Regions from separate parts of the Pseudoalteromonas sp. D15MCD-2 genome, predicted to be linked through region 2. Evidence: predicted binding sites of a transcription regulator. Region 2 holds the regulator's gene; each other region holds the start of a gene.
What was found. The regulator sigma-54, encoded in region 2, starts transcription at its own class of promoters, with help from an activator protein. The targets are predictions, from matches to a motif close to GTTGGCACGNNNNTNGNNT.
Positions count from the first base shown of each region.

Region 1: the regulator sigma-54 is predicted to act here: its motif matches at 5,065-5,083, upstream of AADY36_RS08915 (LruC domain-containing protein).
Region 3: the regulator sigma-54 is predicted to act here: its motif matches at 5,286-5,304, upstream of AADY36_RS09895 (EF-hand domain-containing protein).
Region 4: the regulator sigma-54 is predicted to act here: its motif matches at 4,567-4,585, upstream of AADY36_RS13775 (DUF3192 domain-containing protein).

Region 1 covers NZ_JBCFQE010000001.1:1,964,713-1,972,967, reverse strand. The annotation lists gene AADY36_RS08935 (VanZ family protein) at 1-258, shown strand, start outside; gene AADY36_RS08930 (sensor domain-containing diguanylate cyclase) at 320-1,228, shown strand; gene AADY36_RS08925 (M28 family metallopeptidase) at 1,347-2,744, shown strand; gene AADY36_RS08920 (ATP-binding protein) at 2,737-4,893, opposite strand; gene AADY36_RS08915 (LruC domain-containing protein) at 5,117-7,306, shown strand; gene AADY36_RS08910 (hypothetical protein) at 7,309-7,794, shown strand; gene gdhA (NADP-specific glutamate dehydrogenase) at 7,877-8,255, shown strand, end outside.
Region 2 covers NZ_JBCFQE010000001.1:471,873-480,127, reverse strand. The annotation lists gene AADY36_RS02175 (ATP-binding cassette domain-containing protein) at 1-167, opposite strand, end outside; gene AADY36_RS02170 (calcium/sodium antiporter) at 416-1,384, shown strand; gene AADY36_RS02165 (KpsF/GutQ family sugar-phosphate isomerase) at 1,388-2,359, shown strand; gene kdsC (3-deoxy-manno-octulosonate-8-phosphatase KdsC) at 2,363-2,914, shown strand; gene lptC (LPS export ABC transporter periplasmic protein LptC) at 2,911-3,465, shown strand; gene lptA (lipopolysaccharide transport periplasmic protein LptA) at 3,455-3,976, shown strand; gene lptB (LPS export ABC transporter ATP-binding protein) at 3,973-4,698, shown strand; gene AADY36_RS02140 (RNA polymerase factor sigma-54) at 4,806-6,302, shown strand; gene hpf (ribosome hibernation promoting factor) at 6,330-6,617, shown strand; gene ptsN (PTS IIA-like nitrogen regulatory protein PtsN) at 6,621-7,073, shown strand; gene rapZ (RNase adapter RapZ) at 7,074-7,919, shown strand; gene AADY36_RS02120 (HPr family phosphocarrier protein) at 7,933-8,205, shown strand.
Region 3 covers NZ_JBCFQE010000001.1:2,166,150-2,174,404, reverse strand. The annotation lists gene pta (phosphate acetyltransferase) at 1-259, opposite strand, end outside; gene AADY36_RS09925 (acetate kinase) at 264-1,478, opposite strand; gene yfbV (terminus macrodomain insulation protein YfbV) at 1,769-2,215, shown strand; gene AADY36_RS09915 (putative RNA methyltransferase) at 2,212-3,009, opposite strand; gene AADY36_RS09910 (energy-coupling factor ABC transporter permease) at 3,006-3,656, opposite strand; gene xthA (exodeoxyribonuclease III) at 3,653-4,462, opposite strand; gene AADY36_RS09900 (hypothetical protein) at 4,706-5,137, shown strand; gene AADY36_RS09895 (EF-hand domain-containing protein) at 5,344-5,865, shown strand; gene scpB (SMC-Scp complex subunit ScpB) at 5,996-6,586, shown strand; gene rluB (23S rRNA pseudouridine(2605) synthase RluB) at 6,583-7,455, shown strand; gene ald (alanine dehydrogenase) at 7,556-8,255, opposite strand, start outside.
Region 4 covers NZ_JBCFQE010000001.1:2,992,442-3,000,696, reverse strand. The annotation lists gene AADY36_RS13785 (response regulator) at 1-3,219, shown strand, start outside; gene AADY36_RS13780 (GGDEF domain-containing response regulator) at 3,188-4,111, shown strand; gene AADY36_RS13775 (DUF3192 domain-containing protein) at 4,144-4,524, opposite strand; gene AADY36_RS13770 (D-2-hydroxyacid dehydrogenase) at 4,687-5,631, opposite strand; gene zntR (Zn(2+)-responsive transcriptional regulator) at 5,726-6,139, shown strand; gene AADY36_RS13760 (SO_0444 family Cu/Zn efflux transporter) at 6,123-7,400, shown strand; gene AADY36_RS13755 (1-acyl-sn-glycerol-3-phosphate acyltransferase) at 7,556-8,255, shown strand, end outside.

The sequences.
Region 1 (8,255 bases), 1.5 Mb from region 2:
CATTTTTGCTTATTTGGACTACTTACGCTATTCATCAACCTCGCCTTTAAGTTTAAAACAATGAATATTGCTGGGCGGCCTATTTATTTAGCTGTGCTGATTGTAAGTACATTTGTGATTTTAGAAGAGCTAAGCCAGTATTTTGTCGAATCTCGGACGCTAGATTTTGTCGATTTAATCGCTGATTTTGTGGGTATTGCCGTTTTCAGTGCTTTTTCAGCTTGGCTTTGCAAAAAGTTATATCCAATTAAGGCTTAAACTTTCAGTGACTTGTTAGGTTTCGTCTATACTCAGTGTAGACCTAGCCTAAAAGTTGCGTATGAACATAGATACATCGGATTATTTGTCAGATATTATTGAGCTTCTACTCGATGCAGTATGTGTAGTTGATGCCAAAGGCACGTTACTTTTTACTAATCCTGCCTTTGAAACAATTTTCGGATACGCGCCAGAAGAAGCCATTAATAGAAAAATGTTGGACTTTGTTTATCCAGAAGACAGAGCCAAAACCATCAATGCCATTAATCAAATTGTGGTCAATGATCAGCACCCACGATTTGAAAACCGCTGGGTTAGAAAAGATGGCAGAATAGTGCATGTTTTATGGTCTGTTTATTGGTCTAAAGAAAAGCAAGTTAGAGTGGCTATTGCTTATGACATTACAGAGCAAAAAAAGCTCGAACAAAAACTGATTTATATGGCTGGGCACGACCCTCTGACCGATCTCCCCAACCGCAGTTTCTTAACCACCCAGCTTGAGGAATCATTGTCGATTGCGAACACCATTTCAACCGTGATTGCAGTACTGTTTATCGATATTGATGGCTTTAAGCAAGTTAATGATATTCATGGTCATGGCGCTGGAGACAAGCTCTTAAAAACCATTGCTATGCGTATTCGTCATGTCTTAAAAAAAGAAGACAGTGTAGGGCGCTTAGGGGGCGATGAATTTGTGGTGATCCTCAATAGCATTAAACACAAAAAAGACGTCATCGAAATGGTTGACGAATTAATAACCGAGATTTGCCAACCCTTAATTTATAACGATGCAGAGCTTATTTACTCGCCAAGTATTGGTGCCGTATTGTTCCCCGAGCATTATGGTGACGCAGAATATCTCATTCAGTGTGCCGATAAAGCCATGTACAAAGCAAAGTATGAAGGGGGTAATCGTATGGTGTTTTACAATGATGGAATAAAGTTACCCGGCGCTAAAAATACAGGGTAACTTATTTAAGGCAATGCTGGTATATGGTTTCAACCTAATAATTTGTTTTCTAACTCATAACTATTGCGCGAAATGAAATATTAGTTAGCCTTGAATGATTCATTGAAGGAGTGAAACTATGTTTAAGCGTAAAATAATAACAACAACGGGTGCTTTGTTTAGCTCATCGCTGTTATTGATCTCGGCAGCTCATGCCACAACACCTCAATATAAAGATCAACAAGCTTTACATGATATTGCAAATGCTGTTTCTAAAACACGTATAGAGCAAGATATTCAAACGCTGGTTGATTTTGGCACTCGCCATACTCTCTCTGAGACGAAATCAAATACGCGTGGTATTGGAGCAGCAAGGCGTTGGATCAAGTCTGAGTTTGAGGCAATTTCTAAAGCCTGCGGTAACTGCCTAGAAATCATCGAAGTAAAAGACACTATTTCCGGTGAAAAGCGTATTCCAAACCCGGTTGAAGTTGTCAATATTGTGGCTATTCAGCGCGGTCAAGTTGATGCGAACCGAATGGTTATGATGTCGGGTGATATTGACTCGAGAGTGTCTGATGTAATGGATTATACCTCAGATGCGCCAGGGGCTAACGATAATGCATCTGGTGTGGCTGGCGTGCTGGAATCGGCGCGTGTTTTATCAAAGTATAAATTTAATGGCTCAATTGTTTATGCAGCTTTATCTGGTGAAGAGCAAGGCTTGTTTGGCGGTAAAATTTTAGCTAAATATGCACAACAGCATAATTGGCGTGTTCATGGTGTTTTAAACAACGACATGATTGGTAATTCAACCGGCATTAATGGGGTAACAGATAACACAACTGCACGTATCTTCTCTGAAGGTACTCGCGTTATTGAAACCAAAGAGCAAGCCCATAAACGCCGTTTTACGGGTGGTGAAGTTGACTCTGCAAGTCGAAACCTAGCGCGTTACATAGATACAATCGCAGATCGCTACATTGAGAATTTGGATACCATGTTGGTTTATCGACTCGATCGTTTTGGTCGAGGAGGGCATCACCGTCCATTTAACGATGTTGGCTTTGCAGCTGTGCGTATAATGGAAACCAACGAAAACTATAATCAACAGCATCAAGACTTGCGTACTGAAAATGGTATTACCTACGGTGATACCATTGACCATGTTGATTTTGCCTATGCGGCGAAGTTAACGTCACTTAATGCAGTGACGATGGCTTCGATGGCATGGGCTCCAGCGCCACCAACGGGCGTTAGTATTTCAGGTGCAGTAAAGCCAAGTACAACATTAGCGTGGCATAAAAGCGATGATCCAACGGTGGTCAGTTATAAAATCTATTGGCGTTACACGAGTGAACCACAATGGCAATTTAGCCGCGATGTTGGCAATGTAACCGAAGCAACCCTTAAAAATGTTGTTATCGATAACTACTATTTTGGTGTTGCCGCTGTAAACAAAGACGGTATTGAATCACCGGTTGTCTTTCCTGGCGATGTTGGCGCGTTTGAATGGCCAGAAAAATCAACTAAATAGGAATTGTAAGGTCATAGCGGACACCTCCCAGTTCGCTATGAACAGCTGTAATATGCCAGTTATGGGCTTCGACAATTTGTTTTACTATCGCAAGCCCAATTCCTGAGCCTGACTGTTTCACCGTTTTTAAGTCTGGCACTCTATAAAGATGGTCAAAAATCTTTGCTAAACTTTCATCGCTGACACCAGGGGCTGAATCTTCATAGCAGATTAAGAGCTGAGTTTGGTTTTGGCTAATCCTCAAATTAATCTTACCAGGGTGATTTGTGTACTTAAGCGAATTACTGATTAAGTTTGCAAATAACTGTGAAAGCCGTGTTGCATCGCACTCAAAGTTTAATTCATCAGCAACATTTTGTGAGAATCTCACTTCAAATTTATCAAGCTGGATTGCCATATCTGCGTGTAAGCTTTGGAAATACTCAGCTGCATTAAGTGTTGTTACGTTGAGCTGAAAGCTGCTTTGCTCTAAAAGTGAAATTTTATTTAAATCAGTGACTAAAGTTGCCATATCGGTGATTTTTTGGTTGAGCTTTTCGTATGTAAGCTCATTAAATTGAGTTAAGCCTGCTTGGAGCGTTTCAAGGTGTAAGCGCAACCCGGTTAATGGACCACTTAACTCGTGAGCAACTTGTGATAATAACTTACTACGTTGACTGATTTGTTTATCCAGATAATTTCGGCGCTGTTCAATAAGCTGTTTTCTCTGTCTTATTCTTAATAAAGCAATGCCCATTACAGCTAAAAGCAGGCTAAATAATAAAATGCTGTATAAGATAGTTTGGCGCTGTGAGGCAATTGCTTGGCTTTTTTCATTGTCTAGGAGCTTTAAATCTTGAATGGCCAAATCGCGGTCGCGCATTGCAATGGAGTTTTGCAGCTCCGCTAAACGTTGATTGTAGTTGTTGTGGGCAAAGCCTTTTTCAAGCTCTGTAATAGTCCGTTGGTACGACAACGCTTGTTTGTAATCAGCTTGTTGTACTGCCACAGTGATCAAATGTTCTAGGGCTGTGATTTGCTTTTGCAGCTTATTTTTTTGGTTGCTTAACTTGTAGGCTTGCTCAGCAAAATGTTTAGCTTGTTCGTGCTCAGTAGAGCCAATGTATAGCTTTGCTAATGTGAGTAATACATCAATATATAAGTGATCGTCTTGCTTGAGTTCAGTGATCACTTGTTTTTCAATGGTTAATGCTTGAGTTGCTTTATCGACTTCGAGCAAATTTATCGCAATATTATGATTTGCCCAGGCAGTATTTCGTGCGCTGTTATAACTTGCGAACACCTGTTGAGCCTCTTGTGCGTATTCAAGCGCTACATTGTAGTTTTTTAGCCCATATTCGCATTGGGATAGTTTAACTAAACTATGTCCGATATCAGAAAGTGAGCCCGTTTGCCTATCAAAACTAAGGGCTGTAATAAACTCGCTCTTTGCTTTTTCGTATTGTTCTAAATCTAAATAACTTTGAGCAATTGAATAACTAATGCCGGCTTGTAACGAGATAGACGGCGACATCTGTTGAATAACTTCACGGCGTTTTAGCTTATATTCGAGTGCAAGCGTTAAGCGGTCTAACTGTTCAAGATTACGCGAATAACCATGATAGAGCATTTCTTTTTGCTTTAAGGTTAATTCGCGATTGTTGTCGTGAATATAAACTTCAAGCAAGTTTAAGGCTGCTTGATACTCGCCAGCATTATGATAAGCACTGACAAGACTCGCCACGGCATCAATTTCATAATGGGTAAGTTGTAAGCGCTGAAATAGGGCGACATTTTGTTGCGATAAATAAATTGCGGTTTCTAAGTCACTTTTTCTATATGCCAACCGCGCTTTCGCTAGATACAACTCGCTGTAAATGGGGGAGTCTTTTTTGTATTTTGGGCCCGCTTCAAGTTCATCAATGATAGTTTGCGCTTGTTGAAATTGGCCGAGGTGTATGTGAACGTGAATTAATCTAACGTTATAGCTTACTTGTTCTGCAAGGCTGGCAGACTCAATAAGCTTTTTATCGATGGCTTTTAAATAGTCATATCGTTTTTGGTAGTCACTGATTGTTCTGGCTTCATCAATGTTTTGTTGCAGTGTTGATGCAAAAGCACTGTTCATTGATAAGGCAAAGTACAGAATTACAGGGGCTTTAAGTTTCATAGTGGGGTTTATTATTATTTTTATTCCTAACTAGTCTAGCATGCCATTCTTTTAAGTGGGAATGATTTGCTTTTATAGCTAAAAAGAATTGCATTATGCAACTATGCCTCTTGCATCTTGCAAATACTCAGTCTGATTTTTCATAACACCTTGTTATAGCGTGAGTTATATTTTGGAATGGTTACTGCTTTTAGTAATAACACATCCACAGGAGAGTGTAATTATGAAAAGTAACATACCCGCTTACCTAATAACCGCACTTGCAACAGGCTTTGTAAGTGCTGCACCATTTGAACAGTGCCCGAGTAAAGCATTTTTGATTCAAGGTTCGCCTGCGCAAATGTTTGGCGTTGACCTAGTATCTGCAAAAACCACCGTGCTTGCGGCGTCAATGGATTTTACAACAGAGGCGAATAACGACAGCGTAAATGCGGTTGGCTTTAATTATCAAGACCAGTACATGTATGGCTTTAGCAAACAAGCCCCGAGAAGTGTTGTACGTATTGGTGATGATTATGTTTTACAACGTTTAATTGTTAATGGTCTACCAGATACCAATTTTTATGTTGGTGATATTCATGTGAATAGTGAAACTAATCAGGCGGTTTACTATTTATACCACCCTAAATTTGGTTTATTTGGCATTGATTTAACTGAAGAGGCCGATGAGTATCAGGCACAATTAGTTGCAGGCTCAGCGAACTGGAATTTAGCTATTTATGATTTTGCTTTTCATCCACATAGCAATCTTTTGTATGCAGTTGAGTCTAACGGCGACCTTTACGAAATCAACTTAGATAATCAGACACCCACTTTTATAGCAAACCTCGACATAGCTGGCGATACTGGCGCTAATGGTGCAGGTTACTTTGATGTGCAAGGTCAGTTTTATTTTAGTAATAACCGCAGCGGTAAAATCCATAAAGTAGATTTAAGCACCAGCCCTGTGGTTGGTTATACACCTACCGCAGCAGTTTTCACCTTAGGGCCAACATCGAATCAAAATGATGGTGCACGCTGTGCTATTGCAGAAGTAAAAGTAACTGATAACTCAATCGACTTTGGCGATGCCCCTATGCCATATAAAACAGCGCTTGCTGATAGTGGTGCCCGACATCTGTTTGACCCTAATGAAGACCAATCAAATTTAGTTTATTTAGGAGCCGTTGTTGATGGTGAAAACATTAACACTCCTGCAGATTTACAGGCATCGCCCGTCGATAGCTCAGATGATGGTGTTAAATTTGTCACTGATTTTGTTGCAGGTTCTACCAGCCAGATAATTGTGACCGCACCTAATGATAATGGTTATTTATATGCTTGGTTCGATTGGGATCAAAATTTCCAGTTTGATCCAGACGAAATCACAGTAAGTAAATACAGCTTAAATCAAGGTGATAACAGTGTGCTGTTGGATGTACCGAGTGATGCTGTGATGGGAGCAACATGGGCACGCTTTCGTGTAACCGATGGCAGCGAGGCTAACCCAATTACCGCAAGTGGTGGGGTAACAGGCGGCGAAGTCGAGGATTACCCGGTAACAACATATGGAAGTTTGGTATACCCAAGTGAAAACGGCTGGGTAACCCTTGCCTACGAAGATCAATGGCCTTTTGCTGGTGATTATGACTTTAACGATTTAGTTGTAAATTACCGTACTACATTGATTGATAAAGAAGGTCAGGCCATTGGTTACAAAATAGAAGGGGAGTTGGTTGGAATTGGTGCTGATTTTCATAATGGCTTTGCAGTTCGTTTGTATCAAACGATAGCCGATGATGTTGATAAACGAATATTAAGAAGTCAGATAGATACAAGTTCAATTAATTTAACGATAAATGGCGAAACACAATCACATTCTATATTAGAACAAGGGGTTGAAGATGCTATTTTCATTATCATGCCAGACACTTGGGATTATGCAGATAAGCAGTCAAGTTGTAGTTATTTTAGAACTGAAACAGGCTGTGATACCAACAGCAAAGTTTCGTTTAGTTTAACCGTTTCACTTCAAAATGGAGTGACCACAATTGAAGCGCCAAAATATACTTTAGACCCATTTATTTTCGCAGCTCAAGATCACTACCATGGTGAGTTTTTAGTTGGACAAAACCCACGTGGTTGGGAAGTTCATATTAAGAATCAACAACCAACCGAAAAATTCAATTCACAATTATTTTCAATCACTGACTCTGATGATGCCAGTAATAGTGCTCAAAGATATTATTTCCAAACTGAAACTGGTCTACCTTGGGCAATGGAGATTGGCAGTTCATGGGCGCATCCAAAAGAGAGTGTTGATATAACACATGCGTATAGTGACTTTAGAGCATTTGCTGAATCAGAGGGACGGGAAAAGCCGCTTTGGTTTAATAATGCAAAACTTGCAAATGTTATTCTACGAGGAGAATAGTCATGAAACATTATACTTTATTAATCATTAGCTTAATGTTATCTGCGTGTGGTGGCGGTGGTGAAGGTAGCTCTTCAACTGAAGCGGTAAGTACAACTGTTACGCAGACACCCACAACAAGCACGCCGCCACCAGAAACAACACCTCCTGACACGAGTGTAGAAACAGAGACAATGGCTGACCTAACGATTGCTCCTCAATTTGATTTAAGTAGCAAGATAGAACTAAACATAGATGTTGATTTGAACATGGGTGATAGCAGAGCGTATTTAAATATCTGCTTGAAAGGCGATGATAATAAGGCTGATTACAATCAATGCTTATTGCGGGCACCTCTAAAACAAAGCAAATTAACGTCGACTGTGATGCTGGCAAATAGTGCTTTAGAGCTTGTGGCAGAAGTTTGGTTTTATGATTCTCAAAATGAACCACTGCGTTTTGAGTGGCAATATGATGGGGAGCAATCAGCGGTGTTCATTATTCGTTAAACATGAGTGATCGATATTATGTCTAAGTTAGTTTAATTCTAATAGACTGAATATTTTCAACAGCTTGAAAGAGGATTTTGTAATGCAATATATCGAAGAGGTACTGCAATCAGTTAAAGAGTCTAATCCAAATGAGCCTGAGTTTTATCAAGCTGTTGAAGAAGTGCTTTCATCAATAAATCAGGTAGTAGAAGGGAATAGTGAATATCAACAGCAGGCAATTCTAGAGCGGTTAGTTGAGCCTGAAAGGCAAGCAATATTTAGGGTTCCTTGGCTTGATGATGACGGCAAAGTGCAAGTTAACCGTGGTTTTAGAATCGAATTTAGCTCAACTCTAGGCCCTTATAAAGGGGGCTTGAGGTTCCACCCGAGTGTCAATCAAAGTGTGGTGAAGTTTTTAGGCTTTGAGCAAGTTTTGAAGAATGCACTCACAGGGTTGCAATTAGGAGGGGCTAAAGGCG
Region 2 (8,255 bases):
CCAATTAAGCGCAACATGGTGGTTTTACCAATGCCGCTTGGTCCCATGATAGCGGTAATCTTGCCTTTCGGAATGTTAAAACTCATATTTTTATATATGATTCTATCGCCCCGTGAAAAGGTTACATCCTTGATTTCTACTATTGATTGCGACAAGTCGCTCTCCATAACGTTTTTCACTAGTTTTGCCATTTTAAGGGTTTTTTAGTCAAGATGGAAAAAACAAATCGTAAAATTTTGTAATATTTTCTATCAATAAATTCTAAAGCTAGCTGCAAAGAGCTTAACGACACCTGAAATTTAGTTTCCTTGCTAAGCACGCTTTATGCTCGCCAGCCCATTCTTTTACTTATACTTTCAGGTTCGCTTTTGTTACTATTTGCAGTCATCTGTATAAGTAATGTTGGCGTATCACAATGGTGACTTCTTTTGTCATTTTAATTATTGGTTTTGCTGCACTCGTTTGGAGTGCCGATCGGTTTGTTTATGGGGCGGCTGCACTCGCAAAAAATATGGGGATCCCCACCCTAATCATTGGTTTAACCGTTGTTGCTATGGGCTCATCAGCCCCTGAAATGATGGTATCTGCATCGGCAGCACTTGCTGATAAAACAGATACTGCGGTAGGTAATGCGGTCGGCTCTAACATTACTAACATCTTACTTGTACTTGGTGTCACAGCTTTACTACGCCCTCTTTCAGTATCTTCAATGACACTTAAACGCGAAATGCCGCTGGTACTGTTAATCTCAGTAGCCGCTTGGTATGTGTTCTCAGATAACTATTTTTCGTTCGCTGAAGGCATTGCCTTGATGATTGCTTTTGCGGTGTTTATTGGTGGTTTAGTTATTGTTTCTCTGCGTGCTAAAAACCAAGATGACCCATTTGTCAGCGAAGCATGTGAAGATGTTCCGAATGATGTCAGTACCAAATCTGCCGTATTTTGGTTAGTCATCGGCATGATTTTATTACCAATTAGTTCACACTTTTTAGTTGAATCAGCCGTTGATATTGCGAAATATTTTGGTCTATCAGACCTTGTAATAGGTTTAACCATAATTGCTATTGGTACCAGCCTACCAGAGCTGGCAGCCTGTATTGCTGGGGTATTAAAGAACGAAGACGATTTAGCGCTCGGGAATATCGTTGGCTCAAACATTTTCAATTTACTCGCCGTATTACCACTTGCAGGTATTATCAATCCGTCAATTATTGACCCTTCTGCGGCAAACCGCGATGCACTTATCATGATTGCAGCAACGATTGTGTTGATTGCCATGTCATTGAACTTTAAAGGTGCTCGTCGTATCAATAGAGTAGAAGGTGGCTTCTTGTTAGTCGCATTTATTGCATATCAGGGCTATATTTTCAGCCAAGTAGGATAATTAATGACACAACCTAGCTTTATCGCGCAGGGTAAGCGCGTACTCGAAATTGAAGCACAAGCTTTACAAGAAATTGAGCAATATATAAATCAAGATTTCGATAGCGCTTGCCAATTAATGTTCCAATGTACAGGTCGTATTATTGTGATTGGTATGGGCAAGTCAGGCCACGTTGGTAATAAAATTGCGGCGACCCTTGCAAGTACTGGCACACCTGCATTTTTTGTTCACCCTGGCGAAGCAAGCCACGGTGATTTAGGCATGATCACCCGTGATGATGTGGTGATGTGTATTTCGAACTCAGGTGAGACCAGCGAAGTACTCAGCATTATCCCTGTTATTAAGCGCATTGGCGCAAAGATGATTTCACTAACAGGCAACCCAGACTCAACCATGGCAAAACTGTCTGATGTTCATGTGTGCATTAAAGTAAGCCAAGAGGCATGTCCGTTAGGCCTTGCGCCAACTGCAAGTACTACTGCAACCTTGGTTATGGGCGATGCAATGGCGGTTGCATTACTTGAAACCCGTGGTTTCACAGCCGATGACTTTGCGCTTTCACACCCGGGTGGCAGCTTAGGTAAACGTTTATTGCTTACATTAGATGATGTGATGCACGCAGGCGACGCCACACCAATCGTTAGCGAAACCCAAAGCATTAAAGACGCACTAATCGAAATGTCAGCCAAAGGCCTTGGTATGACCGCTGTAATCGGAGCAGACGAAAAGTTAGCCGGGTTATTCACTGATGGTGACTTACGCCGTATTTTAGAACAGCGCATCGATATCCATAGCACTGCAATTAGCCAAGTGATGACTAGTTCATGTACAACTGCTCGCCCTGATATGCTTGCAGCTGAAGCTTTAAATATTATGGAACGTAAACGTATCAATGGTTTAATTGTGGTAGATCAAAGTAATACGCCAATTGGTGCCCTTAATATGCAAGACCTATTAAAAGCAGGAGTTCTTTAAGCAATGACATTCGCCGAGCTATACCAGCCTCTTAGCCCTGATGTGAGTCAGCGCGCACAAAAAGTAAAACTGCTAATCTGTGATATAGATGGTGTTTTTTCTGATGGCCGAATTTATTTAGGTAATGATGGCGAAGAGCTTAAAGCATTTAATACTAAAGATGGCTTTGGTATTAAAGCGCTCATTAATAGTGGCTTTGAAGTGGCTGTGATTACTGGCCGCCATTCACAAATAGTTCAGCAGCGAATGACTAGCCTAACAGTTCAGCACATTTATCAGGGACAAGAAGATAAGCTGATTGCTTATCAAGAGTTAAAAGATAAACTGGGGCTGACTGATGAACAAATTGCCTATATTGGTGATGATGGTCCAGACTTACCAGTAATGGAAAAAGTAGGGTTTGCTGTTGCTGTAAACGACGCACACCCACTGATTAAAAAGCTGGCTCATTACACCACATTATTACCAGGTGGCTTTGGAGCTGTGCGTGAATTAACTGATTTACTGATGTTAGAAAACGGTAAGCCGTTAACTAGCGATGGAACCAGCGCATGAATATAGCCCGTATTTTACTGAGTATTGTTTTTGTTTGTTGCATGGTGTGGTTATGGTACCCGTACTTTAACCAATCAACAGACACAATAACTAGTGAAGACGAGATCATCGCAACACCTGATTACACTGCTGTGGCGTTAAAGCAAACAGCGTATGATGAGCAAGGCAAAATTAGTCATAAAGTGGCTGCTGCTAAAATGGAGTTGTATCAACAATTAGGGTTTACCTTTTTTGAGCAACCTATTTTTACTATTTATGGCGACCAGCAGGTTTGGCAAGTAAAAGCCAAAGAAGCCACATTGTATGAAAACGATCAACTGATTTTTGAAGGGGATGTAGTTGCTAAAAACTTAACCCACAACGGCATGATTGAAGATATAAAAGCAGAAAACATTAATGTCGATATTGATAAAATGACCATGTTTTCTAAGCAACCTGTGACACTAACAGGACCGAATTTAAAGATTACCGGTAAAGGCTTAAAAGCCGATTTAAAAACCGAAATTGTTGAGTTAACTAACCATACACGAACCATATACTATGACCAATAAACTGAAGAAATTACTCCTGATCCCAAGCTTATTGATTGCCTTTTCGGGCGCAGCTGCCGAACAAACTGGCGCTCAGATTAGCATTAGCTCAGATCGCCAAGTAGGTAAACTAAAAGATGGCGTTGGCATATTCGAAGGTAATGTAGAGATCGTGCATGGTAATCGTCGTATTACCGCTGAACGCCTTGAAGCACACGGCGGTGACACCGAAGGTACAGTAGAGTTAATTATTGCCACAGGTAAGCCTGCTTACTTCGAAGAAAAGCAAACTGATGGCACCGTGATGAGCGCCAGCGCCGAAGAAGTTCGTTATGATGTTGCAAAACGCTTCTTAACCTTAAATGGTGAAGCTGAAGTTACTCAAGCAGGTCAAAAAGTAACAGCAAAAAGCATTACCTATGATATGGCACAGCAGCTGATCAGTGCTGAAAAAGACGAAAACTCAACAGATCGTGTACACACTATTTTAGTGCCTGTTGAAAATAAAAAAGACAATAAAGGTCAACCATGAGTACATTAAAAGCAGAGCTTTTAGCTAAGAGCTATAAAGGCCGCCAAGTGGTTAAAAATGTCGGTCTTGAAGTTGAAGCTGGCAGCATTGTTGGCTTGCTTGGCCCAAATGGTGCGGGTAAAACCACCACCTTCTATATGATTGTAGGCCTAGTCCCAAGCGACAAAGGTAAAATCAGCATTGATGATAACGATATTACCCTTTTACCAATGCACAATCGTGCCCGCTTAGGTATCGGCTATCTGCCACAAGAATCGTCAATTTTTCGAAAGTTAACGGTTTACCAAAACTTGATGGCTATTTTAGAAACCCGCAAAGATCTAAACAAAGCAGGTCGCGAAGAAACACTAAATAGCTTACTAGATGAATTTAGTATTCAACACATTCGTGACAGCCAAGGTATGGCGCTGTCAGGTGGTGAGCGACGCCGTGTAGAAATTGCTCGCGCATTAGCCGCTAATCCTAAATTTATCCTTTTAGATGAGCCTTTTGCTGGTGTTGATCCAATTTCAGTGTTAGATATAAAGAAAATTATTGAGCACCTAAAAAATCGTGGTATCGGTGTACTAATTACTGACCATAATGTTCGAGAAACCCTTGATGTTTGTGAAAAAGCCTACATTGTTTCTCATGGGGAGCTAATTGCATCAGGCACACCTGAGCACGTATTAGCAGACCAAACTGTACGCGATGTATATCTAGGCGAGCAATTCAGGCTGTAACCATTACGCCAGCGACTAGAGCATCTGCTAGACTTATAACAATGACAATAAATCGATAACTGTGTTTTTACAGTTATCGATAACTTAAAAAGGATTGTTAGGGATACATGAGGCAATCATTACAGCTGCGCATGGGCCAGCAACTTACAATGACTCCACAACTGCAACAAGCGATTCGTTTGTTGCAGCTCAGTACATTGGATCTCCAGCAAGAAATTCAAGAAGCGCTTGATAGTAATCCCCTACTTGAAGTGGAAGAAGCGGATTACAATGAAGAAAGCACCGGCAAGAATGAGCAAAAAGCGGAGTCTGACGATGTGCAAGTCAGCGCGTCTGCCGAAGAAGCACCTAGCGAGTACGAGCAAGAAAGTAGTGATGCTCTCAATAAAGACACCGTAAGCGATGACTTAGCCATGGATGTTACTTGGGATGAGTACATGAGTGCCGCCCCTTCAACATCATCAGGGCCAATGCCTGAAGATGAGTCTATCTATCAAGGTGCATCAACCGAAACTCTTCACGAATACCTAATGTGGCAATTACAGCTCACGCCATTTAGCCCTACTGATGAAGCGATTGCTGTGGCAATTGTAGAAGCTATCGATGATTCAGGTATTTTAACGGTAAGCTGTGAAGATATAGTCGAAAGCTTTAATCAAAATAACGATGAAGAAGAAATCGAACTTGATGAAGTCGAAGCGGTCTTAAAAAGAATTCAGTTATTTGATCCTGTGGGTATTGGCGCGCGCAGTTTACAAGAATGTCTGTGCATTCAGCTACGCCAATTCGATGCCGATACGCCATATTTAGCTGAAACTAAAATGGTTTTATCTGAGCATATCGAATTATTAGCGAGTCGCGACTATCGAACTTTGATGAAAAAGACTAAGCTTAAAGAAAACGAGCTTAAAGAAGTGATGACGCTCATCCACAGCTTAAATCCTAAGCCTGCGGATAGCATAGTACGCGAAGAATCTGAGTACGTTATACCTGATGTATCAGTGAAAAAAGTGAAAGGCCGCTGGGTAGTCGAGTTAAACCCAGATTGTATGCCAAAGATTAGAGTGAACAGCCAATATGCAGCTATGTCTCGCTCTGTTAAATCAAGTAGCGACAGCCAATTTATTCGCTCTCACTTACAAGAAGCAAAGTGGTTTATTAAGAGCTTAGAAAGCCGTAACGATACGCTATTAAAGGTGACCAACTGTATCGTTCAACAACAACAAGCTTTCTTTGAGCATGGCCCTGAGGCAATGAAGCCGATGGTGCTAAATGATGTTGCTGAAATGGTCGAAATGCATGAATCGACGATTTCACGGGTAACAACGCAAAAATATATGCATACCCCACGGGGTATTTTTGAGTTGAAATATTTCTTCTCAAGCCATGTCAGCACCGAAAATGGTGGTGAGTGTTCTTCTACAGCAATACGCGCTTTAATCAAGAAGTTAGTCGCTGCAGAAAACTCAGCTAAACCATTGAGTGATAGCAAAATTGCAGATATATTGGCTGAGCAAGGAATTAAAGTAGCTAGACGTACAATTGCAAAATATCGTGAGTCTCTAGCAATACCTCCGTCTAATCAGCGTAAGAGTCTGATTTAGACGTTTTACATAGAAGGAAAAATGCTTATGCAACTAAATTTAACTGGTCGTCATGTAGAAATCACAGATTCATTAAGAGACTATGTAAACACCAAGTTTGCAAAACTAGAAAGGCATTTTGACCATATTAATAATGTTCATGTCATTCTAGATGTAGAAAAATTAAGCCAAAAAGCAGAAGCAACTTTACATGTAAACGGAGGCGAATTGTTCGCTTCTACAGAACATCAAGATATGTACGCAGCCATTGACTCACTGATCGATAAACTTGATCGCCAAGTCATTAAACACAAAGAGAAATTAGCTCGACATTAAATTATGAAACTAAGTTCACTTACTAACCAGGACTGCAGCAAAGCTGCGGTCCTTTTTAATAGCAAAAAAAGAATTCTTGAATATATCAGCGAACTGGCCCACCAGCAGCTTCCTCATTTATCGCAACAAGATATCCTAGATGCTTTACTCAACCGAGAAAAACTAGGTAGCACCGGCATTGGCCGAGGTATTGCTATTCCACATGGCCGAATGAGCGGCGCAGATGAGCCTCATGCATTTGTGATAGTGAGTGAATCCCCTATTAATTTTGATGCAATTGATAATCGTCCAGTTGATATTTTTGTGGCACTCATCGTACCAGATGGTGACTGTCAGCTTCACCTAAAGACCTTATCAACAATTGCTGATAGACTTAAAGATAAAGAATTTTGTAAACAGCTGCGTAGTGCTACTACCGATCAGCAACTGTTTCAGGTCATATCAGCAGAGGCATAAATGGAATTAATAATTATCAGCGGTCGCTCAGGCTCAGGTAAATCGGTCGCTTTACGAGTACTTGAAGACTTAGGCTATTATTGCGTTGATAATATTCCGGTTAATTTACTGCCTTCGCTCGTACGTAGTGTGTCTGATAACTACGATAAAATAGCGGTCAGTATCGACGTACGTAACTTACCGAAAGAGCAGCAAGAATTTAATGATATTCTTGAGTACCTGCCAGGTTTCGCAAACCCAACACTATTCTATTTAGACAGTGATGACCAAACTCTGATCAAGCGCTTTTCAGAAACACGCCGCTTGCATCCACTATCTATTGATTCTTTGCCGCTTGATCTGGCCATTAAACAAGAAAAAATCCTGCTTGATGTGTTGATCACTCGCGCTGACTTTATGATTGATACCACTGATCTGAGTGTTCATCAGTTAGCAGAATCAATTCGCGAAAAGATTTTAGGTAAAAAAGATAAAAAGCTAATTATTACTTTTATGTCGTTTGGCTTTAAGCATGGTATTCCAAAAGAAGCTGACTACGTTTTTGATGCACGCTTTTTACCTAACCCACACTGGGAACCTGATTTAAAGCCACTAACTGGCCTTGATCAACCAGTAAAAGATTACCTAGCTAGCCACAGCATAGTGCAAAAGTTCACTTGGCAAATACAAACCTTTGTGCAAACTTGGTTGCCACATTTAGAGCGTAATAACCGCAGTTACCTGACCATTGCTATTGGTTGCACCGGCGGCCAGCATCGCTCTGTTTACTTAGCGCAAACAATTGGTGAGAGCTTTGCCAAAAGCCATGCTAATGTAAAAATTCGCCACCGCGAACAAGACATTTAATTAGGCACCAACAATGCACGCTGAAGATACCTTTTTAATTCAAAACAAACTTGGCTTACATGCTCGTGCTGCTACTGTTTTAGCGCAATTAGCACTGCAATTTGATGCCAAAATTACGCTTTATCAAGATGATAAAGAAGCTGAAGGCGACAGCGTGTTAGCATTAATGCTACTTGAAAGTAGTCAGGGTAAAGAAGTTCGCGTTGTGTGCGAAGGCCCTGACGCCGATGCTGCATTAACGGCAATCGGCGAATTAATTGCACAACGCTTCCACGAGCAAGAATAGCATTTGCTAAGACTTCAAGGTTTACGGTAAACTTAATTAGGATATTTAAA
Region 3 (8,255 bases), 1.7 Mb from region 2:
GTAAATCGTCGCCTTTACCATCACCAATCATTTGCTCTGCATAGCTAAGCTCAAATGGTGTCGGCGGATTAATTGGCGAGCCATGGGTGACAATTTGCGTCGACTTTTCAGGACCTGTATCGCCAGAGCGTGGCTGTGCAATTGGTTTGAAAAAGTTCACTTTAAGCGCTTTTTGCTCAAGTGCACGCACTAAACCAACAGAAACAGATGTTAAACCAACCCCAGTCGAAATAGGGATCAACATAATTCTACGTGCCATATACTTAACCCTCCTTTGCAATGCGGGCTGCATCGTTAGCAATAACCCATTCTTCGTTAGTCGGGATCACAAACGCTTTAGCATGCGCTTGGCCTTTTGAAATTAAGCCTTCTTTACCAAAACGTGCCGCTAAGTTTGCAGCTTTGTCACACTCAAGGCCTAAAAAGCCTAATTGAGTGATTACTTTGTCACGAATGATGTCTGAGTTTTCACCAATACCACCGGTGAAAATAAGTGCATCAAGGCGTTGTACAGGTACTAAGAATGCGGCGATTTGCTTTGCTAAGCGGTAGCAGAAAATATCGAGTGCAAGGTTCGCCTGCGGGTGACCTTCAACAGCGGCTTCTTCAATAGTGCGACAGTCATTTGATAATTCACTAATACCTAACAAACCACTTTGCTTATTAAGTAAATCATCAATTTCTTGCACTGAATAATTTAGTTGCTGAGTTAAAAACGTGAATAAACCCGGGTCGATACTACCACTGCGGGTACCCATCACTAAGCCTTCAAGCGGTGTAAGGCCCATACTGGTATCAACACTCTTACCATCTTTAATCGCACATACCGAACAACCATTACCTAAATGTGCACTGATCACATTGGTTTGCTCGCGCTCTTTGCCGAGCATTTTTGCCGCTTCACCTGCAACATAATAATGGCTCGTGCCATGGAACCCATAACGTCTTACGCCGTGCTCTTTATAAAGCGAGTAAGGTAGGGCGTATAAGTAAGCAATATTTGGCATGCTTTGGTGAAATGCCGTATCAAATACAGCAATTTGTGGCAGCGCTGAGAACGCTTGCTGTGCAGTGCGAATGCCCAGTAAGTTGGCTGGGTTATGAAGTGGAGCAAGTGCGGCTGTTTTTTCGATAGCTGCAAGTACATCATCGTCAATAAGCACAGATTCGGTGAAATGCTCACCACCGTGCACAACACGATGACCCACAGCAATTAAATTATCTGCAAGGCCTAGCTTATTAACTAGCTTCACAAGCTCAGCAATTGCTGCATCGTGGGCTTGGCCCTTTGCAAGCTCAATAAGTTGTTTTTCACCATTGTATTTATATTTGATTGAAGGCGTGTCTGAGCCAAGGCGCTCAGCTAAACCAGAAATAACTTCGTCAGAAGTGGCGGCATCTAAAATGGCAAATTTTAAACTTGAACTACCACAGTTCAGTACTAAAACATGTTGTGGTGAGCAAAGGGGCGTCGACATAGCTAGGTCCTAAAAGTACGATATCAGTCAGTGTATATTAAGGCTTGATAATTAGAATTCTTTGCCAGTATAGTAAATAAGTATTTTGTTGCTACACTTAACAAAGCTAGGCTGTAATTATACTAAAGTCTGGTTGACTTAAGCCGATAACATTTTATCTCATTTAGACTTTAAACGTTAGTCTCCTAACCATTAATTTGGTATTAAAACTAGGACAGGTTTTGCAGGGATTGTATCCGGGAGTGTGTTACACTCGGTTGTGAAACAAGTTGAAAACCCTAGGAGTGATGATGCAAAAAGGTGTCATGTCACAAGTGCAAACAGGTCGTCAGTACGCTAAAAAATGGCCGATGCGACAAGAGCTCGCTCCATTGTTTGCCGAATTTAGAGTGATCAAGGCCACTGATCTGGCAATTACAGTGATGCCAATATTGGCAATGCTGACCGTTTTTATGCAAGTGAATTACTTAGGTAGTAATTATTTTCCGCAAGCTATCACTATCGCGATATTCTTTTTATCACTACCACTTCAAGGTTTGTTGTGGCTAGGCCGCCGTGCAGAAACCCGTTTAGAGCCAGCAATGCTAAGTTGGTATACCGAGCTGCACAGTAAAATGAAGGCGCATGGTTATCAGTCACAATTAACGACTGAAAAACCACGCTACACTGATTTAGCTCAATTATTAAAAGACATGTTCGAAAAAATGGACAAAGCCTTCACTAAAGAGCACTTCTAATCGCGAATAAACTGGCTCACATAAAACGATAACGTTACTTTTTGTGGGCCCTGTTGCTCTATCTGCTGCCAATGCTCTGGGCGAAACTTCCACGCAAACGGCGTCATCATAATTAAATGTTTAACCTCATCGACAGACAACAGTACCTGTTGCTCTAACAAGTTTATCGACTCTTTGCTGAAACCTGCTGGTGGCTCTATTTCTGTATGCGGTTTCACATCAGCATAAATAAACGCTTTTAACTCTTTAAGGTGCCAAGGGCCAGGGCTTGCAACAATTAAACTAGCTTGCGGTTTGGCAAGGCGAGCAAGTTCTTGTGCAAATAAAGGGGCAAACACACTAACAAGCACATCAGCCTGCGCATCTGCAAAAGGGGCTTGGCTAATCGACGCGACACTAAAATGCGCATTTTCGTAACGCTTAGCGGCGTATTTTACCGCGGGCTTAGAAATATCGACACCATATACATCGGCACTTGACTGCGCTGCAATTGCTTGAGTGTAAAAGCCTTCACCACAGCCTAAATCAATCACTGAACTTGGTTCGAGAGATGCCACTAGCTCTGCTAAAGCTTGCTGTAAAAACAAATAGTGTCCGGCACTTAAAAAAGCGCGGCGAGCTTGCACCATTTCAAGATTATCGCCTGGTTGTTTAGACTTTTTATTTTGCACGGGAAGTAAATTGACATAACCCTCTTTGGCGATATCAAAACTGTGGTTGTTGTCACAACGGTAAGTTTTGTCGTTTAGAGTAAGTTCAAGTTTGCAAAGCGGGCAGTGATAGTGAAGACTCATGAGTCTAAATAGTCCTTATCATAAAAGGTTTTAACCCAATGAGGGCGATATGTGATCATCAAGGTAATGGCCATGCCATTGAGCATTGCTTCAGGAAACCAAATTATGGCACACAGGATCAGATAGTTTTCTGAAATCTCAATAAAACTGTAATCACCAAGCAAGTAATAAAACACACCGCTGGTAAGTATTTTAATACAGGCGATAACAGCAGCGGTTAAAAACGCGCATAAAAAGATATAAATAAAAAAGTGTCTCGGCAGGTAGCTATAGCAAAGCACAAAACACAAATAGCTCAATGTAATTGGTAAAAAAGCAGTAAACAATAAATGCACTGGCAATATTGATACTGGCAACTGAGCGACTAATACCAAGAGTAAACTTGCAAGAAGGCTTGCAAAAATAGCCAGTCGCCAACCTAAAATTAGGGTCACTGCAGTGACCCCTAAAATATGCAATTCGAGGCCTGGCAATATCCCCGCTTTAATGCGCCACAGTACCGCAAGTACTAAAGCACATGCGAGCACACCAACTTGTCTTATTGGCGTTGCCAATAATTGTGATGCGCTTTGCTTATCAAAGCTGAGCCAAAGTATTAGAGCCACACAGCTCCACAAAGGGAGCTGCCATTGCAGAGTGTCTATCATGCGTTAAATGTTGACCAAATTGGCGCATGATCAGATGGTTTTTCGATACCACGTAATTCGTAATCGATACCAGACTCAACACAACGCTCAGCAAGAGCAGGGGTTGCTAAGATCACATCAATACGCAGACCGCGGTTGTCATCAAAACCTTTTGAGCGGTAATCAAACCACGAGTATTGCTCAGTTTTTTCTGGGTAAAGTTCACGGAAGGTATCTTTAAAGCCCCAGTTTAATAAAGTGCTTAACCATTCACGCTCTTCAGGTTGGAACGAACACTTACCTGTTTTTAACCAGCGTTTACGGTTTGGTTCACCAATACCAATGTCGAGATCGGTCGGTGAAATATTAATGTCGCCCATCACAATAACATCTTGCTCTGGCGTGTGGTTATCTTCTAAGTGAGTCATTAAATCTTTATAGAATTGACGCTTATAAGGGAATTTGGTTTCGTGGGCAATATTATCCCCTTGCGGGAAGTAGCCATTCATCACCGTTAGGTCACGACCATTTTCTTGTGTCACGGTAACACTGATCATACGACGCTGTGATTCGTCGGTATCGGTAGCAAAGCCTTTAACTACTGATTTCGGCTCTTGTTTACATAACATAGCCACGCCGTAATGCGCCTTTTGACCGTGAAAATAAACGTGATAACCCATTTTTTGCACATCTTCGAGAGGGAAGGCCTCATCATGTACTTTGATTTCTTGTAAGCCAATAATATCTGGTTGATGTTTATCAATTACGGCTTGCAATTGGTGTAAACGAGCGCGCAGGCCGTTAATGTTAAATGAGATTACCTTCATGGTGCACCTATTATTTTTGTTTCAGTGTTTAGCGCAATTCTATCATCAAACTAGGGCTTATTCATGAGCTAATTACGAAAATCAAATTGGGTAAATGTTGATCAATTGCTGCTTAATTTAAAAACATTGTTAACTCACTATTAATTATTAAATTAAATAAATAATTCAGTTGATCTACTGATTTTTGTTTATATAATGCGCGCAAACCATCCGTTCATATTATGTACTATTTAAAGGTAAACCATGAAAAAACAATTAGTGATGCTTTCTCTTGCATGTATCTCATTTGGCTCATTAGCAAGCAACCCGCACTACTTTTCAGCTGATAACCGTATTGAATCAAAGTTATGTAGCTTAAGTGCGAACGAAGGGTTTACCGCTGCACGTAAAGAAGCAGCAAAGCATGGCATTTCAATGTCACGTTTTTCAAAAAGCATTTTATGTAACGGCACTGACATCCGTGAAATTGCTAAAAAAGCACAATCACAAGAAGCAGCAAAAGCAGCTGTTGAAGTGTTTGCTAAAAATGAGCAAAAAGAAACTCAACTTTGCATCACTGCACTTAAAAAAGGTTTAACACCTGTGCGTGAAAAAATTGGTAACTTAAATACGTTAAAATGTAATGGCGAAGCAGTAACAGACTTCGTTAAGCGTTACCAAAACGCAGCTATCTAATAGCGGCATTTTTGTTGTTTGTAAAAAGCGCTCTTCGGAGCGCTTTTTTTATGAAAAAATTACAGCACTCTATGAAAAGCTTGCTAAACCATAGGCTTAACCCCAACTTAACCAGGCTGTAAGTGCTTGATTTTAGCCAATAAGGCATTTTGGCATTCAATTTGTAACAGTCGAAGTGAATCTAATCGACTACAAGGAAATGTCTTATGAACAAGTTAACTTTAGCATCAACAATTTTAGCAGCTTTAAGCCTTTCAGCATGTTCTGCAAGTAATTCGTTAGCAAAAATCGACAGCGATTTTGGCAGCCTAGATAATGACAATGATGGTTATATCTCTAAGGTAGAAGCTGACGATGATGCAATTTGGGATCATTTTTCAAATATCGATACCAATATGGATGAGCAAATCAGCCGTACTGAATTTAATGCATACATGCAATTAAATACGGGCAAGGTAGCAACTGATAGTGAGGTATCTGAATCAGCATTTAAAGCTGAAATCGCTAAATTTGACCCAATCGAAAATGACTTTAAATCGTTAGATAACGACAAAAATGGTTATGTTTCTATTGAAGAAGCCGATGACGACGATATCGCAAATCACTTTGGCTATATGGATAGTAACAAAGATAAGCGTGTAAGCCGCACTGAGTTTGTTAATTACATTAGCAAATATGGTAGCGACGTTGCCGAAGATGATGCCCTTGAAATGGTTAAAAATAGCTAATTTCAACATTCATTCATAAATATCCCCCAAAGCCAGTGTTTTACACTGGCTTTTTTACAATAATTTTTCCAACCTTGGCCGACTTCTGTCATAATAGAGCGTTAGTGATTTAAAATGACCTTTAGTAGCGATGGCCACAAAACGTATCAGTGATGAACAGTTAGTCGAAATCATAGAAGCCGCGATTTTTGTTGCTGGAAAACCTGTGTCTAAACGTCATTTAAAAGAGACAGTATTAGCTGATTTAAGCGTTTCTATGCCGCGCATTAATAATGCAATTGAACAAATTCAAACGCATTATCAAACCCGAGGCATTAAGCTTGTTGCAGTAGGCAGCGGTTACAGGTTTCAAGCCTGCGCTAGTTTAGCGCCTTGGCTGGCAAACTTATGGCAAGAGCGCGCACCTAAATACTCACGAGCACTACTAGAAACTTTATCCTTGATTGCCTATAGACAACCCATTACCCGTGGTGAAATTGAACAAGTACGGGGGGTCGCTGTTGGTTCAGGAATTATTAAAACCTTATTAGAAAGAGAGTGGGTTAGAGTTGTTGGCCATAAAGAGGTGCCCGGGCGCCCAGCGTTGTATGCCACAACATCCGCTTTCTTAGATTATTTTTCATTAGCTGGTTTAGATGAATTACCGCCGTTACCTGAACTTCAGGAGAGTAAAATCAACCAGTTATTGAGCGATCCTTCTGTGAGAGAACTATCTGAATGAGTAATGTAGAAACTGAAAAGTTACAAAAAGTATTAGCCCGTGCTGGCGTGGGTTCACGTCGTGAAATGGAAAAATACATCGATGCCAATCGTGTGAGCGTGAATGGTAAAGTGGCACGTTTAGGCGACCGTGTTGAAGCAACCGATGTAATTCGAGTTGACGGTCACGTAGTAAAAATTGAAGACAAAGCCGACCGTATTTGTCGAGTGCTTATGTATAACAAACCAGAAGGCGAGTTATGTACACGTAAAGACCCTGAAGGCCGTCGTACGGTATTTGATCGTCTACCACGTGTTGATGGCGAACGATGGATTGCAGTTGGCCGACTAGATATTAATACCGCTGGTTTAATGCTGTTTACTAACGATGGTGAACTTGCTAACCGTTTAATGCACCCAAGCTACGAAGTAGAGCGTGAGTACTCAGCTCGTGTGTTTGGTGAAGTGACTAACGAAACGCTACGCACTTTAACAAAAGGCGTTGAGCTTGAAGATGGTCCTGCAAAATTCTTAAACATCAAACCTATGGGTGGTGAAGGTATCAACCGTTGGTTCAATGTGACTTTAACAGAAGGTCGTAACCGCGAAGTACGTCGTTTATGGCAATCACAAGATGTTGAAGTATCGCGTCTTATCCGTATTCGTTACGGTAAGTTAGAGCTTGATAAGCGCTTGCCACAAGGTGGTTGGGCTGAGCTTGATTTAGACACGGTTAACTATTTACGTAAAACAGTACAACTAGGCCGCGAAACGCAAACTAAGCTGTCGGTTATTCCTGAAAAGCGTAAAGACAAGCGTGCTAAAATTAACCAAATCCGTAAGGCGGTTAAAAAGCACAATCAACGCGCTAAACAAACTAAGCGTCGTTAAAAACTATTTTCAAACTTGTTTGCAAGTAGAACACTTCACACTTGCAAACAGGCATAAAAAAAGCAGCGATATCGCTGCTTTTTTTGTTTCACAATGCTAATTAAGCATTTTCAACAGCTGTACGTGGGTCAACATATTCCATGTTGAAAGCTTCAGCTACTTCTTTATATGTAACTTTACCTTTGATCACGTTTAAGCCTTTTAAGAAGTTTGCATCGTCAAGAAGTGCTTTCTTATAGCCTTTGTTAGCAAGGTTGATGATGAACGGTAATGTTGCATTGTTAAGTGCGAACGTAGAAGTACGTGGAACAGCACCTGGCATGTTAGCAACACAGTAGTGAACAACGTCATCAACGATGTAAGTAGGATCAGCGTGAGTTGTTGCTTTAGAAGTTGCGATACAACCACCTTGGTCGATTGCAACGTCAACGATTGCAGAACCAGGCTTCATTGCTTTGATGTGCTCAGCTGTTACTAGTTTAGGCGCTGCTGCACCTGGGATTAGTACGCCACCGATCACAAGGTCAGCTTCTAGTACGTGTTTTTCTAGTGCGTCAGCAGTAGAGTAGATAGCTTTAACTTTATTACCGAACTGTGCGTCTAATGCACGTAGTACGTCGATGTTACGGTCAAGAACAACAACGTCAGCACCTAGACCAACAGCCATTTGCGCTGCGCTACGACCAACCATGCCGCCGCCGATAACAACAACTTTAGCTGGCTCAACACCTGGTACACCACCAAGTAACATACCACGGCCGTGGTTTGATTTTTCAAGCGCTTGTGCACCAGCTTGGATA
Region 4 (8,255 bases), 2.5 Mb from region 2:
CTATATGAGCAGCCACTTTCTTATGATTTTGATCCTAGTTGGGCACGCAATGTGAATCAATACGATCACTATTACTACCAAAGTGTGGGCGATGGAGTGGGGGAGATAGTCGGGCAAGGAAAGTTTGCCTCAACCGCTTACGCAATTAATCAATGGCGACGAGTTATTGCCCTCGGTCCCTCGTTTAATACCACGCTGTCGCTTATTCAATCTTTAGAAGCGGTTGCTTATGTTAATGAGCAAGGCTTTGTTTATATTAAGCGCCGTAACACAGCAAAAAGTGAATTTCTGACCAGTGTGTTAGATAACAAATTTCGACCTTTATCAATCAATAGCAACAAGCTTGCTTCGAGCTCTGTATTGACGATTAATGGCCATGCCTACTTTGCTATTGGCAAGCAACGAGCCGCTAATAGTCGTGATTACATTGTGTTGATTTATGACCTTAAAGCAATTTCTAACTGGTTAAAAAAAATAGCGCCTAACTATGGTGAGTATATTTTTATAAACCAAGATAACCAAGTCATTGCCAGCTCAAAGACAGAGCCTAATACAGCCATAAGTGCCAGCGAGCATTGGCCGAATGTCGCGATAGATATGAGCAAGAATAACCACAGTCATTTAGTGCAAGAAGCAACAAACTTACCTATTTACACTCGTTTCTATGAATCAAAGCAAGCCCTGAGTGAACCTGTAGGCTACGACATTTTTTTAGAATTCGCATTTTTGAGTGTGTTTTTAGTGATGATGTTCAGCGCTGTTTTTTGGTTGAGTCAGCGCATTTTTGTAAAACCAATGACGCACTTAATGAATTATCTTGAGCAGCATGATGAAGGCAAACAAGCGTTAGTTCATTATCGTATTCCTGTTGATTGGCAGCCTTGGTTCAGCCGTGTGAAAAAGGTGTTTAGCCGTAATGAAGAGCTCGTTCAGTCGTTACAAGAGGCAAATAAAGCGCTTGATTCGCAAGTACAGGTAAAGTCAAAACAATTGCGTCGTAGTATTGATGCGAAAGAGCGTCATTTAGCGCTATTAAATACCATGCTCAATAACGTACCTGACCTAATTTATTTTAAGAATATTGATGGCTCGTTTTTAGGCTGTAATAAGGCGTATGAGCGCTATATCGGCTTGCCACAAGAGAAGTTAGTAGGGCAGCAAATATGTGATATTAGTGATGATAACGGTGAGTTAAACGAGCTTGAAAAGCAAGTACTCAAAGACCGCCAAGCTTATCAAAAAAGATTGACCACAGAAGATAACAGTTATCTATTTAGCATCGTGCCATTTTATAACGAGCATCAGCAATTTCTTGGCACTATGGCAATTGGCCGTGATATTACGGAGCAGCATAATGCGCTCAATGCATTACAAAGCTCCGAAGCAAAATTACGCAGTGCCATGGAATATGCTGCTAATGGGGTGCTGTTGGTATCGCTTGACGATCAGGTGCTGCAAGCAAATAAAGCGGCACGTAAAATCTTTGCAATTGAAAACGCCAATGACCTCAAATTAATAGACTTATTTGCTGAGACGTCTTATCAGACATTAAAAAATACCCTGACAGAGCTGTTGCATGAGAAGAAAAAAGTTTATCACTTTAGTCTTGAGCAGCAAGATCTACAACGCTGGCTACAAATTAGTGTGTCATTAGTTTGGAATGCTGAGCAAACACCTGATTATTATGTTGTTCATGTACAGGATGTGACGGACTTAGTAAAAGCAAAAGATGACGCTGAACGGGCAACATTAGCTAAGAGTCGCTTCATTGCAAACCTTAGTCATGAAATACGCACACCACTCAATGCTGTACTAGGCTTAATTGACGTGATTGCATTGCAAGGTTTAACACAGCCGCAGCGTAATCATGCCGAACAAGCAAAATCAGCAGCCAATAGCTTGCTTACTTTACTAAATCGTATGCTTGACTTTGCCCGCGCTGAAAGCTCGCAAGTACAACTTAATAAAGCCCCTTTTAGTGTGCCTGATTTAATCGACTACTGTCAGGGAATAACAGCCCCTTTATGCGCAAATAAAGATATCGAGTTTAAAGTCGAATGCGATAAAAGCATTAGCGATAACTTAGTGGGTGATCAAATTTGCTTGCAGCAAGTACTGGCTAATTTACTGACCAACGCTGCCAAATTCACCGAACAAGGCACAGTGACATTAAACTTAATGCTGGTGGAAGAGTCAGCTGAGCAGCAACTCATTTGCTTTACTGTTAAAGACACGGGCATTGGTATTAGCAAGGCAGATCAAAGCCGCTTATTTGATGCATTTACTCAAGGTGATGAATCATTAACGCGCTCTCATCAGGGCGTTGGCTTAGGCTTAGCGATTGTTAAGTACGAAGTTGCGCTAATGGGAGGCGAAATTAAGCTGGAAAGCGAAAAAGGTAAAGGCAGTGAATTTTGCTTTTGCTTACAGCTAGATAAAGCCGCGGAGCCTGTGAAAAAAGAACTGGTTTCATTGCCTTCTAGTACTGATTTATCTGGCATGTTAGTGCTGGCTGTGGATGATAACCCGCTTAATTTAAGCATTATTAAAAGTATTTTAGAGCAAATTGATGTCACCGTTGTGTGTGCACACAGTGGTGAAAAAGGCATTGAACTGGCAAATAGCTTAAGGCCCGATCTCATTTTTATGGATATTCAGATGCCAGAAATGGATGGTTGTCAGGCAACGCGTATTATTCGTCAGTCATTCACCAAAGAACAAATGCCGATTTACGCACTCACTGCACACAGTGAAAGCGAAGATATTGAGCATTCAATCGCGGCGGGTATGAATAAGCATTTAACTAAACCGATTGTTGCTAGTAAGTTGTTTTTAGCAATGAGTGAACTCGATAACACAAAAGAAGTCTTTTTTGATCAAGCTTTTATACTGTCTCAGTTTGCAAACAATACTAAGTTAGTATTAACTATGTTGTCGAAGTTTGCGACTATGGCAGCAGAGCAGTTATTACAAATCTCTACATTAAAAACTACCGATGAGTTGGTCCGTGTGGTTCATAATGTAAAAGGGTCAGCCGGAAATCTCGGTTTTAAGCGATTGTCAGCGTGCGCTCAGCAATGTGAAGCTAGGCTTAAAGCAGATGGCGAACTGCCCGAACAATTAAATGATGAGTTGCAATGGCAAATAAAACAGGTCATCGCATTTATCATAGAACAAGGATCTACTGATGTTGAAAAGAGCCAAGGTACTGATTGTTGATGACGATCCGTTAAACCGCTTGGTATTAGAGAAAACATTGCAGCAAGACTATGATGTTTTTTGTGTTGAGAGTGGCGAAAAAGCACTGACGTTTTTAAAAACGCAAACTGTTGATTTGTTGATCTTGGATATTGTAATGCCCGGCATTGACGGCTACGAAGTGCTTACTAAGTTAAAAGAAAGCGCGACTACCAGTATGCTGCCTGTAATATTTATTTCTGCCAATACCAGCCATGATGACGAAGCGAAGGGCCTTGAATTAGGCGCGATGGACTACATCACTAAACCATTTAGTGCTGCTATCGTGCGTGCTCGAGTGCGTAATCAGCTGCTGATCAAACAAAAAAATGACTTACTCGAAATGCTCGCCTCAATTGATGGCTTAACAGAGATCCCAAACCGACGTTATTTAGATGAAAATTTAGCGCGAGAGTGGCGTCGTTGCCGTCGAGATCAAACCCCGCTATCTGTGTTATTGATGGATGTTGATCACTTCAAGCGTTACAACGATTGCTATGGTCACCGAGCAGGTGATGATTGCTTAAAACAAATTGCTCATGCCTTAGTTGGGGCGTGTGAACGAGGCAGTGACTTTGTTGCTCGTTATGGTGGTGAAGAGTTTGCTGCGGTGTTGCCCAATACTTCAGCTAAAGAGGCTATGTCGTTTGCAAATAAACTGCGCAATGCGGTGAATGATTTAAACATCCCACACAAAGCGTCGCTAAATGCCGACCATGTCACAATTAGTATTGGTATTGCGACCACAGAAAATGGTCAGGTTTATGCAGAACAAACCTTACTTGAAGAAGCTGATTTAGGTCTTTATCAGGCTAAAGATGCCGGGCGAGATCAGATAGTATCGAGAATGATCGCAGTAAATGAACATGAGTAGGCAAAGCCTACTCATCCGTTTCAAACTATTTATTAACCATTGCTAAGTGATTTATAAATCGTATCACCCACGCCAATTAACTTATCATTTTTAAATACGAGTGGCGTACACTCGTCTTTAGTCATCTTGCCATCAGAGTGAATACTATGCGTTGCATAGAATAATACTTGGTAAACATCATCACCTTGCTTTAATAACTCGGTAAAGTTAGGTGTATTTAGTTTATTTAATACAGTTTGGTAGCTCGTATCTAATGCAAGGTTAGAAATCACTTCACGGTTATTTTTATGCTGTTTTTGCCAGCTAGAAGAGTTACCAGCCCAATGTGTGTCGGCTTCACCGTCAGAAACAGCAATGACACAACCAGTTAAAAATGGAGCAGTTAGCGCGGCAATAAGAAGTGCTTTTTTCATGTTATTTTATCCCGAAGAAATTGTTTTATAGTTACCCTTTGATAGCAAACGGCTTGCCAAACTTTTAAATTTCTATTTTATCAATAGGTTATGTCGTTTATCGTCAGTAGGCTAAGTAATAAATTACTAATTACTTAGCTCTATTGACTAATAAATTGCGGTTTAGACCAACCTGTTACGTGTTTCGCCTAGATTAAATGCTTGGATATTTAACGCAATTTCGTTAACTAAGCGCACAATAGATTCTTGGCTCGCCCATGCAATGTGTGGAGTAAGTAATAAGTTTGCACCTTTGTATAGTGCCAGCGGGTTTTCTTGCTCTGCGGGTTCTTTACTGAGTACATCAACACCAGCTCCGGCTATGACATTATTAGCTAATGCGTCAGCTAAATCGGCTTCATTGATGATCCCACCACGAGCAGTGTTAATGATGATAGCTGACGGTTTCATCATGCTTAATTCTGCCGCAGCGATTTGGTTGCGCGTTTCATCAGTAAGCGGGCAGTGAACACTAATGATATCGGCTGTGGTTAGGGCATCATTGAAACTAACACGACCTTCACGAGGCGTTTGGCCTTTTCGTTCACTAATGATGACATTGGCACCAAAGGCGCGTGCTACATCGGCAACGGCTTTACCCAGTGAGCCATAGCCAACAATAGCCAGTGTTTTGCCGGCAATTTCATTAAAGCTGTAATCTAAACGGCAAAACATAGGGCTTTGCTGCCATAAGCCTTGCTGGCAATCATTAATGTATCTGTGAGTATTGCCCAGTAAATTAGTGATGAGAGTAAAGGTATGCTGCACCACACTCGGTGTTGAATAGCCCGCTACATTTGTCACTGCGATGTTATGTTCTTTGGCTGCACTTAAATCAATGTTGTTAGTCCCTGTCGCTGCAACACATATTAATTTTAAATTAGTTAATTTGCTCATGGCGTTTTGATCAATCACCACTTTATTACTGATAACGATATCGGCATCTTGGCAGCGCTCAACAACCTGTTCTTTAGCGGTTAAATCGTAACAGGTTAATTTACCTAATTGCGCTAAGGCATCTAACGAAGTGTTGGCTAATGTCGCTGCATCAAGGACAGTAATATTCATGTGCTTTCCTTTTTTAATTTATTGCTTGACCTTGGGGTGTACTCCAAGGTTTATAGTGAGCATAATAAATAAACGCTTCACAATGGAGACGGTGATGAAAATAGGTGAGTTTGCCCGTCAGTTGGGTGTCTCAACAGATACGCTACGGTACTACGAAAAGCATGGTTTGTTAACGCCTAGTTCGCGTTCAGACGTGGGATATCGTTTTTATTCTGAGAATGACTATAAACAAATGGCGTTTATTCTCAGAGCAAAGAATGTTGGCTTTAGTCTGGCTGAGATCAAAGAGCTACTGCAAATTAAGTTTCATAAAGATCAGCATTCTTGTCATGAAGTTAAAGAGATGACGATACAAAAACGTGATCTCGTTGCACAGCGAATTGCAGAGCTTACTCGCTTTTATGACTCACTTTCATTATTGGCAGATAAATGTTGTGGCGGAGAAGAGCCTGCTGAAAACTGCTCAATACTAACAACGCTGGAGGATATCGATGGACTTACTCAATAATTTTTGGCATTTGTTTTTGCTTTCAGCGCCTTGGTTAATGCTGGGCTTATTCATAGCTGGTCTTCTCAATGTGTATTTGCCTGCTAACTTTCTTAACCGGCATTTAGGCAAAGAAGGGTTATGGACCACAGTTAAAGCAGCCTTTATTGGTGCCCCAATGCCCTTGTGCTCATGTGGTGTGATCCCTGCGGCCATTGGTTTGAGAAGGGCTGGGGCGTCAAAAAGTGCTACCACAGCATTTTTAGTTTCAACCCCTGAAACTGGGGTCGATTCAGTTTCGGTATCTTATGTGTTGCTAGGTCCATTTATGGCGGTGATACGTCCTATTGCCGCCGTGTGCAGTGCCATTGTGGCCGGTGTATTAGTGGGGAAAGACAGTGAACTTCATCAGCATCAAAACACAGCATCAGATGAAAAAGACTCAGAATCAACATCTTGTTGTAGCAGTAAACAGCCTGAACCTGTGACCACATCAAGCTGTTGCAGTAAAGAAGCGCCTCCTAAGCCCGCACAAAGTTGTAGTAAGCAATCACCTCAAGAACTTGAGCCTGCTAAAACAACAAGTTGTTGTAGTAGCAAGGAATCGCAACCAACACAGGAGCCGCAACACAGTAGCGCAACTGAAAAAGCACCACCTTCGCAGAAAAGCTGTTGCAGCACTGAGCAGTCAACTAAAGCCGTTGAAAGTCGTTTTAGCAAACTGAAACGCGCGGTGAGCTTTAGTTGCAACAAGCTGCTTGAAGACACCATGATTTGGCTAATGATCGGTTTATTCTTTGCTGCTCTAGTACAAACTTATGTACCAGAATCTTTTTTAAGCCAGTGGGGTAATGGCATTCTTGCGATGCTGGTGGTTATTTTAATCAGTATTCCTATGTATATTTGTGCTACTGCATCGACACCTATTGCGGCAGGCTTATTACTCAGTGGTGTGTCTCCAGGGGCGGTGTTGGTATTTATGTTGGCAGGGCCGGCAACCAACATTGCAACGCTTGGTGTGGTTGGAAAAGAGCTTGGCAAGCGTGCGGTATTTGCCTACTTAATAGGGGTGATTGGCACGGCGCTGGCATTTGGCTTTTTAACCGATTATTTAGTGGCGCAATATGGTTTTGTGGTGGCGCCGATGATGGGCGAAGAGCATGAAGTTCTACCACATTGGTTAAGCCTTGTGGCAGGTATTGTGTTGGCAATTTTAATGCTTAGATTACTGCTAAAAAAGGTATTAAAAAAGGCGTCGCAAACTGGTAAGAGCATTGCTTAATTATTTGTTATAGATATATATTTTCTACATTAATTGGCATTTAATTTGGTTAACTATCGCGTCTCGGTTCGCATTTAAAATTGCCTGAGTTATAATCCGCCAATTATTTTTAACGGCACGCTGAGCGTGCCGTTTTTTAACTTAAGTAGTTTTTAATGAGTGAAAGTGTGGATAAATACGCCGACATAAGACCTTACAATGATGATGAAGTAGCTGATTCAGTAGCGCGTTTGATTGCTGATAATGCCTTTGTAGATGTAATCGCTAAGTATAACCTACCGCGCTTTTTATCGAACTTCCCATTTATTACTCGCCCATTAGTGCGCAGTCAGCTGCGTAAAAAGTGGGGCAACACCGCATCGGTTGAGCAAGTTCAGCACGAAGTGGCTGATTATTTAAATAAACTAATCACCCGTACGACTTCAGAAGTGACGTTTTCGGGCATCGATAAACTAGACCCAAAACAAGCCTACTTATTTATTTCGAATCACCGCGATATTGTGCTTGATCCTGCACTTGTGAACTGGGGCTTGTTCAAACACAACATGCCGACAGTTCGCATCGCAATTGGTGATAACTTGCTGCAAATTCCTTATATCACTGAGTTAATGCGTTTAAACAAGAGCTTTATTGTAAAGCGCTCAGCGAAAGCTCCAAAAGAGATGCTTAAAGCATTGTCGCAGCTGTCTGCTTATATCTATGACTCACTTGCTGAAGGCCACTCAATTTGGATAGCGCAAAAAGAAGGCCGAGCAAAAGACGGTTTTGATCAAACAGATCCTGCCTTACTTAAAATGTTGCAGTTACAAGGTCGTAAGCAGAAAAAAGAATTTGCTGAGTACGTACGCGAATTAA